DNA from 3 places in the Vibrio harveyi genome. Region 1 is predicted to be linked to each of the others. Evidence: predicted binding sites of a transcription regulator. Region 1 holds the regulator's gene; each other region holds the start of a gene.
The links. The regulator CRP, encoded in region 1, controls carbon source genes, mostly activating them, when cyclic AMP is high. The targets are predictions, from matches to a motif close to TGTGANNNNNNTCACA.
Positions count from the first base shown of each region.

Region 1 (3,289 bases):
CGCCCTAGTGCTTACTACGCAGCAGACTACTGTGCGTACCCAATGGCATCAATGGAAGGACAAGAGACGGTCTTACCTGCCACATTGAGCCCGGGTGTAAGCCTGTAATAGAGAAACACGAAGTGGTGACAAAGTATCGCCGCTTCTCTCTGCCGGAGCTATTTACCAAGTTAGGATTCTGGTAAGCGCGCTGGCAAACGCCAAAGGCGAGCTTAAGACTCTCCAGAGCGTGTTGACTGACTGGCACTTATGCCACACATACCGTCACAGGTTGATGACCGCTCGTTCGTGATTCTGGACAGCCCACGGGCTGTGAACGAGCGGTCAACTTCCTCTTACCCCTAACTCTACATTTCATAACAAGGAGTCGTTATGACGCCCGATGTGTTATTTGAATCGCTATGGCAAGACTACATTCAACGTCTTTGCCCTTCTGCTGCTAAAGTTCATCAGCTTCTTCAAGAAGATGAGCCTCTGATTAATGACCATATTGCGCTACGTACGTTTAATGTCGCTCCCCTAGGCATTGAAACGTTAGCGAAGCCATTCCTAGCGGTGGGTTACAAAGCCTGTGGTGACTACGTATTTGAAAGCAAAAAGCTGGTGGCAAAACATTTTGAGCACCCAGATCCGAAACAGCCAAAAGTCTTCATCAGTGAATTGAAAGTGGATGAGTGCTCACCAGAGCTACAAGCCATCGTTCATAAACTGGTAGAGCAGGTTGATGCGTCTAAATTGACCAGCAGTGACTTCTTGTACGGCGGACGTTTGTGGGACCTTAGCTATGCTGACTTCCAGATCTTAGCGAAAGAGAGTGAGTACGCTTCTTGGCTTGCTGCGCACGGTTACGGAGCGAACCACTTCACAGTGAGCGTGAATCAACTCAATCAGCATGAAGAAGTGAAGCAAGTGAACGACCACCTACGCACCGTAGGCTTTATCATCAACGAGAATGGCGGTGAAGTAAAAGGCACGCCAGAGGTGTTACTAGAGCAATCATCGACCATGGCAGACAAAGTGCCAGTGACCTTCACTGAAGGCGTTGAGGTGATTCCTGGAGGCTTCTACGAGTTTGCTAAGCGCTACCCAATGGATAACGGTGAGTTGTACCCAGGGTTTGTAGCTGCATCGGCAGATAAGATCTTCGAGAGTACCAACGGTTAATAGATACAAGGCGAGAATGCTTCGCTTCGAGAGGGTTTTTACTTGGAATCTGAGAGGGCTTCATCTCAAAGGATGAAGTCCGTTGTGAAGCGCAGCGCTCTCGACTCTCAATGTCTAACTCCCAAAAAAAAGAAAAAGCCACCAAACTTGCATTTGGTGGCTTTTAAATTTTTTAAACGTTAATCGAGATTAACGAGTCCCGTAAACAACGATAGTCTTACCGTGCGCAGAAATTAGGTTCTGCTCTTCTAGCATCTTCAAGATACGACCTACTGTCTCACGAGAACAGCCAACGATTTGACCGATTTCCTGACGAGTGATCTTGATTTGCATGCCGTCTGGGTGCGTCATCGCATCTGGTTGTTTAGCAAGGTTCAGAAGAGTCTGAGCGATACGACCAGTTACGTCTAGGAACGCTAGGTCACCCACTTTTTGGCTAGTAACTTGTAGACGACGAGCCATTTGCGCCGAAAGACGCATTAGGATGTCTGGGTTAACTTGGATAAGTTGACGGAATTTCTTGAAAGAAATCTCTGCCACTTCACAAGGAGATTTAGCGCGAACCCAAGCTGTACGCTCTTGGTCTTCTTCGAATAGACCAAGCTCACCAATGAAGTCGCCTTGGTTTAGGTAAGAAAGGATCATTTCCTTACCTTCTTCGTCTTTGATAAGAACCGCAACAGAACCTTTAACGATGTAGTACAAAGTCTCTGCTTTTTCGCCCGCGTGAATTAGCGTGCTCTTTGATGGGTACTTATGAATATGACAGTGTGAAAGAAACCACTCTAATGTTGGGTCGGTTTGAGGTTTACCTAGAACCATAATATCTCACTTCCTCTGCAGGGTACGCTTGCGCTATCCATATTTTAGCTAAGCCTGAATTGGCTTACTAGAATAAGAGCACTTTTTATATGCTGCAAGCTCTCTTGTGTTTCGGTTAGAAATAGTATCCTTTTTCGGAAACGATTTCTTGATTTTAATCGTGCCATGATTGAGATTTTGTAAGCAAAACTGTGCACATGATCACGGTATGAAAAGTAAACACTCAATTAACGAGGTTTTTAGCCAATTTTTCCGGTTTCGATGAGTTGCTGCAGAATCGGTCTCACTATGAGCTCCATTGCAAAGCTCATCTTACCGCCAGGAACCACAATGGTGTTATGGCGAGACATGAAGGAGCCATCAATCATCGCCAACAAATACGGGAAGTCGACATTCTTGATACCGCGCAGGCGGATCACCACGAAGCTTTCATCCAAGCTAGGGATGCCTTTAGCGTTAAGTGGGTTAGAAGTATCGACGGTTGGTACGCGTTGGAAGTTGATATGTGTGCGAGAAAATTGCGGGGTAATGTAGTTCAGGTAATCGTCCATCGAGCGCACGATCGAATCCATCACCGCTTCTCTTGAATGACCACGATCGCGCGTGTCACGAACAAACTTTTGGATCCATTCCAAGTTCACAATCGGCACCATGCCAATTAGAAAGTCGACGTGACGCGCCACATTGACATCACCATCTACCACGCCACCGTGTAAACCTTCGTAGAACAGCACATCGCTGTTTTCTGGCAGATCTTGCCAAGGCGTAAAGGTGCCCGGCATTTGGTTGTATGGAACGGCTTCATCAAAAGTGTGCAGATAGCGGCGCACGCTGCCAGTGCCATCTTCACCGAACTTACGGAAGAACTCTTCTAGCCCCGGAAAGTCATTGGCTTGTGGACCAAAGTAGCTGATGTGTTTGCCTTGCTCACGCGCTTTGCGGATTTCGACATCCATCTCTGGACGTGTAAAGCGGTGGAAGCTGTCACCTTCAACCCACGCTGGTTTGACGTTCATCATATTGAACATCTTACGGAAGGCTTCAGAAGTGGTGGTTGTGCCGGCACCGGACGAACCAGTAACCGCAATGATTGGGTGTTTCGCTGACATGACAAACCTTGTCGAAAATTACTTACCTGTAAAGTGCAGCACACGTATGCTGCACGGTCGATAACCCACTATAGCACGTAACAAGCCCTTGTCATCGAGTGGGATACGGTAAAATGTGAAGGGTCTAAAACTTTGCTTTTAGTTGGATATCAACCGTTTCATGAAGCTCAGAAAATACGATGACCGCTTCGCCT
Region 1 is NZ_CP125875.1:3,398,046-3,401,334, forward strand. Features, by position in the region: gene astD (succinylglutamate-semialdehyde dehydrogenase) at 1-108, shown strand, start outside; gene QMY49_RS16080 (DUF1338 domain-containing protein) at 373-1,164, shown strand; gene crp (cAMP-activated global transcriptional regulator CRP) at 1,354-1,986, opposite strand; gene QMY49_RS16090 (phosphoribulokinase) at 2,226-3,095, opposite strand; gene QMY49_RS16095 (YheU family protein) at 3,220-3,289, opposite strand, start outside.

Region 2 (3,289 bases), 480 kb from region 1:
GTATTTCTTTAACCGTCGTTTGAAAGTGATGTTCGAGCCGCCGTTACCTGTGATGGAAGACGATGAGCCGTTTGTTTTAGGTGGCTTAGAAAGCTATCAGATGCGCGATGAGTTATTAGAAACCTTGCTCGAAACCGCCATTACTCAACCGTCCGCAAAAGCAGACGTACTCAAGCACTTCATGAGTGAGCAACGCGCGCAGGGCAAATTACCGGTTGGCGCATTTGGTGATATCGAGTTTGAAACCAACCGCGTGCAAGCGGAAGAGTTGGTGGATAAGTTGGCGTTTTTATCCGGTGCGCCGCAAGACGATTTAGAAATCGACCTTACCTTCGATGTGCTTGGTGAAGGAAAAAACATCCGTCTAACCGGTTGGCTAACTCAGTGTTATCAGTCTGGGTTGATTCGCTACCGAAGCGGTAAAATTCGTGCGCAGGATTATCTTGCTGCATGGATTGATCATCTTGCTATGTCTGCCTCTGGTCAGGCTAGAAAGACCCACGTTATCGGTTATGACCGCAAGGAAGGCGCGGTGCATTTAGTTTACCCTGCAATGGCAGACGCTGATCAAGCGAAACAATTTCTTGCTGAATTAGTACGTCTGTTTTTTGAAGGCATGACTAAGCCATTGCCATATTTCCCGAAAACAGCACTGGCGTGTGTCGAGGCGGGCTTTAGTCGTGGCCACTGGGCTGATGACGAAGAGAAATCGCTGAAGAAAATGGCGGACGCATTCAATGATGGGTACATGAGCCCAGGCGAAGGAAACAATGCGTATATTTCGCGTATTTGGTCTGCTTGGAATGATGAGCTTGCAGCAGAAGTTCGCACACTGACTGCATTGGTTCTTCAAGGCGCAAGATTGACGGCGATGGATGCTGAAAGTATACCCAAGTAACCTCAAGATGCTTGGTTCAGCGAGATTGACTTGGCTTGTAGGCGAGGCGATGATTTGAAGATCTAGTGGCTCTAAATTAAAAATCGTCAACGAAGTATACGAGCCAAGACAACTCGCCCTTCGGGAGCGTGTCACTGAAGCAATTTCATCGTCAAACAACTTGGAAAGAGTAATCTATTACACAGCGTTGTTTTCCTTGCTTATTTTCGATAAACAGGGAATCAGTGACAACGCTCTGAATCCTGTATCTTGAAGTCACTTGGGTATAAGAATAAGTTGGATTATTTAGATAAAGAAGAGAGTAGGGTGGCCGCCAGAAAATCATTATTTTTTGTAGGGCGTTCGCTGTACGGCCACAAGGTCAGAGGGACCATGATTCGTTTGAGTGTAGCCGCCTGAATGGCTTGGCTTATCTCGTGAGGCGCATACTAACGGTACTCCGTAATGATAACCGTGAGTGAGATCCCACAAAGGTTTAAATATTCCAACCTATTAGACTCATTAATAAAATTTTTAACGATAGATCACATTATAGGGTTTGTTGATCTTTAGATGCGAAACGCCTTTGAAGATCTACATGTCCTTGTTGAATACTTGGAGAGATTCAGCGTTATGGCGCAAATGTCAGTTCCAACTCCACTGCAAACCATGACTTTTCCGCTGCATGGTGCAAGGCTAATTGAAGCATCTGCGGGTACGGGTAAAACCTTTACCATCGCGGGTTTGTATCTGCGACTCCTACTAGGGCATGGCACGACTGATACCAAACATCGCGTGCCGTTGACTGTGGATCAAATTCTGGTAGTGACTTTTACCGAAGCCGCAACTGCAGAGTTACGTGATCGTATTCGTGCGCGTATTCACGACGCGAGGATCGCATTCGCTCGCGGACAAAGCTCAGATCCTGTGATTCAACCTTTGCTGGAAGAAGTCGAGGATCATAAGCAAGCCGCTGAGATCCTATTGCAAGCAGAGCGCCAAATGGATGAAGCCGCGGTGTACACCATTCACGGTTTCTGTCAACGCATGCTGACGCAAAACGCATTTGAATCTGGTAGTCGTTTCAATAATGAGTTTGTGACAGACGAAAGCCATCTTAAAGCGCAAGTGGTTGCCGATTACTGGCGTCGTAACTTCTATCCTCTGCCATTCGCTTTGGCAGGAGAAGTGCGTCAACTATGGGGCTCGCCATCGGATCTACTTTATGACATCAGTAACTACCTCACGGGTGCGCCGCTAAGTCTCTCTGTTCCTGCAATGCAAGGTAGCCTTGCCGATTTGCATGAGCAAAATTTAAAGCAAATTGATGCTTTGAAAGCCCAATGGTGTGATAGCCAGGAGGATTTCCTCGCACTGATTTCTGATTCCGACGTCAACAAACGCAGCTACACCAAAAAGTCTTTACCGACATGGTTAGAAGCGGTCAACGTATGGGCTTCGACAGAAACCACGGGCTATGACTATCCAGATAAACTGGAGAAGTTCGCGCAGAATGTGTTATTTGAGAAAACCCCGAAAGGCACTGCGCCACAGCACCCGGTGTTTGAGGCGATAGAAGCCTTCCTTGCCAACCCAATCAGCTTAAAAGCGCCATTGTTAGCTCATGCGATTGAGCATTGTCGCGTGATGCTGGCAAAAGCAAAAAATCAGAAACAATGGTTGTCATTCGATGACTTGCTGACTCAGCTTTCTGCCTCGATTGATACCGATGAAACCGCACTACTGACAGAGCGTATCCGTACGCTTTATCCGGTTGCGATGATCGATGAATTCCAAGATACCGACCCACTGCAATACAGTATTTTCAGCCGCATTTATTTGGATAATCCTGAGTGCGGTTTGTTTATGATCGGTGACCCGAAGCAGGCGATTTACGGTTTCCGTGGGGCGGATATCTTTACCTACATCAAGGCGCGTAACCAAGTTAGTGCTCACTACACGCTTGGTACCAACTGGCGCTCAAGTGCCGATATGGTATTGGCAGTGAACCAGATTTTTGCTCTGCCAGATAGCCCGTTTATTTATGACTCTGACATTCCATTCCATTCTGTGGATTACAGCCCAAGTGCCGACAAACGCGTTTGGACCATGGGTGGTCAAAAACAGCCTGCACTGACTTATTGGCTGCAAGAAGCGGAAGATAAACCTCTGCCAAAAGGTGACTACCTCACCGCTATGGCAGAGGCGACAGCAAGCCAAATTCAAACCATTTTGACCTCCGCGCAACAAGGCCAAGCGTGTCTGGTCAATGGCGAGAAGCAGAAGCCAGTTAAAGCGGGCGACATTGCAGTATTGGTGCGAACGGGTAGCGAAGGTCGCATGGTCAAGCAGGCGTTAGCAGACCAAGGCATTGCCAGTGTGTACCTTTCTAACCGCGATAGCGTGTTTACC
Region 2 is NZ_CP125875.1:406,561-409,849, forward strand. Features, by position in the region: gene recC (exodeoxyribonuclease V subunit gamma) at 1-898, shown strand, start outside; gene recB (exodeoxyribonuclease V subunit beta) at 1,511-3,289, shown strand, end outside.
Region 2: the regulator CRP is predicted to act here: its motif matches at 1,351-1,366, upstream of recB (exodeoxyribonuclease V subunit beta).

Region 3 (3,289 bases), on a different replicon from region 1:
TTCTTCTACGTACATAAGATCGACGTTTTTCTCTTGAATACGAGACAAACAGACGCTCAACGCCGCTGAGCGGAGCAGGGGATCTTGTGGCATGTAGATCGATACGCGTTTTTCTGGGCAACACATATCCAATACATGAAGATAGTGTGCGTAAGAGGTATAAGGTGGACGAATTAAGGCACCTTTAGACGGATAGTGGAAAACAGAGAGATTTCCCATTGGATCTTCGACGTTACCACGGGCCAAAATCGTTTGGTATTTCTGATCGATGCGCTCACGCAGCTTTTTTGATGGCTCTGGTGGTGGTTCACTTGCTTCAGCGGTGTATTCTTGTGATACAAAGCGAGAGACTTCATCGTATGGATTGTGATCCAAGGACGCCACTGGCTCATCATCAGATGAATAGTTCACATGCTGACAAAGAATGTAGCCCGAATGTGCCTCACCAGAAGCAATCCAATACACGCCATTATTACTATGGGGTTGCAATGCAACGTAGCTAGAAGCGAGCTCATAATGCTGCGCGTGGTTTACCCAGCGTGCATCAATGGTTGCAAGCTTACGGCGGCAACGACTAGCAATGTGATCAACATGATCGTAAAAGGTTTTTGGATTGATGCTCAGTTTACGGCAGATTTCTCGGACGGAATATCCCGTGAACAGCAAGCCCATTAAGTTTTCTTGAAATTGAAGCTTTTTGTTGGCACCAGACCATTTATCGACAAAAGTACTTTGACACACTTTACAGCGGTAACGTTGGCGATCGCCACTGTAACCAAAAGCGTGATAGAGGTGTTTATGAGTGTGGACAGAAAGTCCGAAGTTGTCGCAGTCATCATTGCGACAAGCAGGTAGTCCATCACTGTGGACGTGTCTCAAACGATGAAGTTCGTTGACCACATCGCGGTTGTTAAGTAAGGGGGGGAAAGCTCCACATTCACGGCACACCATCGCCGGACGTTTAGGGTTAGCATGCTGCAAGACGTAACGCTTTGCATCACTCAATCCAAAGTTGTCACACGCCAATGTTTTACAAAAGTTGAGTTGTAACCCATCTGCGTCCTTTGGCAGTTCGCCGTTAGACACAATCGCCCCCTCGGGATAATTCAGGCAGCCGGTCAGGCTCCGGCTGCAAATTACTACTTAAGTATTTCTTAGATGTTGATTGCAGTTTCTAGAGCAACTTTCATCATGTCGTTGAACGACTTTTGACGCTCTTCAGAGCTTAGTTTTTCACCACGGATGATGTGATCAGAAACTGTCAGGATAGTTAGAGCTTTCGCGCCTAGGTCTGCAGCTACGCCGTAGATACCTGCCGCTTCCATATCTACACCTAGGATGCCTAGTTTTTCCATCTTCTCAAAGATGTCAGCTTCTGGTGTGTAGAATAGGTCTGCAGAGAATACGTTACCTACTTTAACTGGTACTTCTTGAGCACGCGCTTGGTTAACCGCTTCTTCTAGAAGACCGTAATCAGCGATTGCTGCGAAATCGTGGTTGTTGAAACGGATACGGTTAACTTTAGAGTCTGTAGAAGCACCCATACCGATAACAACGTCCATTAGTTTCACGTCGTCACGTACTGCACCACAGCTACCTACGCGGATAACGTTTTTCACGCCGTATTCAGCGATTAGCTCGTGTACGTAGATACAGCAAGATGGGATACCCATACCGTGACCCATAACAGACACTTTCTTACCTTTGTATGTGCCAGTAAAGCCGAACATGTTGCGAACGTCACAAACTTGTTTCACATCTTCTAGGAAAGTTTCTGCGATGTATTTTGCACGCAACGGGTCGCCTGGCATTAGTACTGTTTCAGCGAAATCACCTGGTTGTGCGTTGATGTGTGGGGTTGCCATAAGTGCTCTCCAAAGTTTTGTTCAGGTAAAACGCATCAATTATAGAATGCTATTACCAATTCTGTTGAACTTGTTCGTTTTCGTTGAGGCAATAATATCGGGACAGGGTAAGGGGGCATGAGAGTTGAGTCACAAAATGGTCGGTTTTATTGTTTAAATAATCTGTTGATAACTAAATCTGTTGAAAGCAAAAAGGCAATCGATTTGCTTTTGAGCAGTTTGTCGATTGCGCGCACAAAATCTCGTCTTTCAGCACAAAATTTTTTCTTAAAAGTTTCTGATCGATATTCGAAGAGAGTGAGTAAAACGATTAAATTGTACAATTTATTTTCTTGTACAATGTTATTTGACTTGCTATAAGTTATACAACAAAACATTTTGTATAGGATGCTTCGTTATGGAATCTTCAATCAAAGTTGGTATCAGTTCTTGTGTACTAGGCGAACGAGTTCGTTTCGATTCGGGACATAAAATCAGTAACTTCGTAACGAAAGAGCTCGACGGCTACTTTAGCTTTGTTCCCGTATGTCCAGAAGTCGGTGTTGGTATGTCTGTTCCACGCCCTACCATTCGTTTGGTAAGCAATGAGGAGCGAATCGCGCTGGTAGAAACGAAAAATCCAGAAAACGACCACACTGACAACATGCTTGCGTACTCAGAAAATAAAGTGAACGAATTAGAGGATGAAGAGCTGTGTGGTTACATCGTCTGTGCGAAGTCACCAACGTGTGGCATGGAGCGAGTGAAGGTATACAGCAAAAATAGTGCGGCGAAAGAAGGTATCGGTTTGTACACCAGAACATTAATGGAAAAAATGCCGTGGTTGCCTGTAGAAGAAGACGGTCGTCTAAACGATCCGGTTTTAAAAGAAAATTTCATTACGCGTGTTTACTGTTTGAATGACTTTTATGAGTCGATGGGCGGCGAGCCCACACGCGGCAAAATTATTGATTTTCACTCTCGCTATAAGCTGACTTTAATGGCGCACCATCCAGAGTCTTATCGTTCGCTGGGACGCTTGGTTGCAGATGTATCAAGTTACGAAATGGAACAGTTTTACAACGAATATCGTCTAGGTCTGATGAAAGCGTTACAGAATCGCGCCAGTCGAAAAAACAACACGAACGTCCTGATGCATTTGCAAGGCTATTTTAAACGCTCTTTAACCGCTAATGAAAAAGCGGAGCTGGCGACGGTGATCAGTGATTATCGTACGGGCTTGTTACCATTACTTGCCCCGTTAACGTTAATTAAGCACTATCTCAATACGTACCCCGACGCGTACTTACAGAAACAAAAATACTTAGAACCGTATCCACAGGAGATGAGACTTCGTTATGGATTGTAGCCAAGAAGAAAAACTATACGCAATTCGAGATGTATCAGAGTTAACGGGAGTAAAACCCGTTACTCTGCGCGCTTGG
Region 3 is NZ_CP125876.1:1,027,776-1,031,064, forward strand. Features, by position in the region: gene QMY49_RS21220 (hypothetical protein) at 1-1,086, opposite strand, end outside; gene deoD (purine-nucleoside phosphorylase) at 1,155-1,865, opposite strand; gene QMY49_RS21230 (YbgA family protein) at 2,263-3,213, shown strand; gene QMY49_RS21235 (MerR family transcriptional regulator) at 3,203-3,289, shown strand, end outside.
Region 3: the regulator CRP is predicted to act here: its motif matches at 1,984-1,999, upstream of deoD (purine-nucleoside phosphorylase).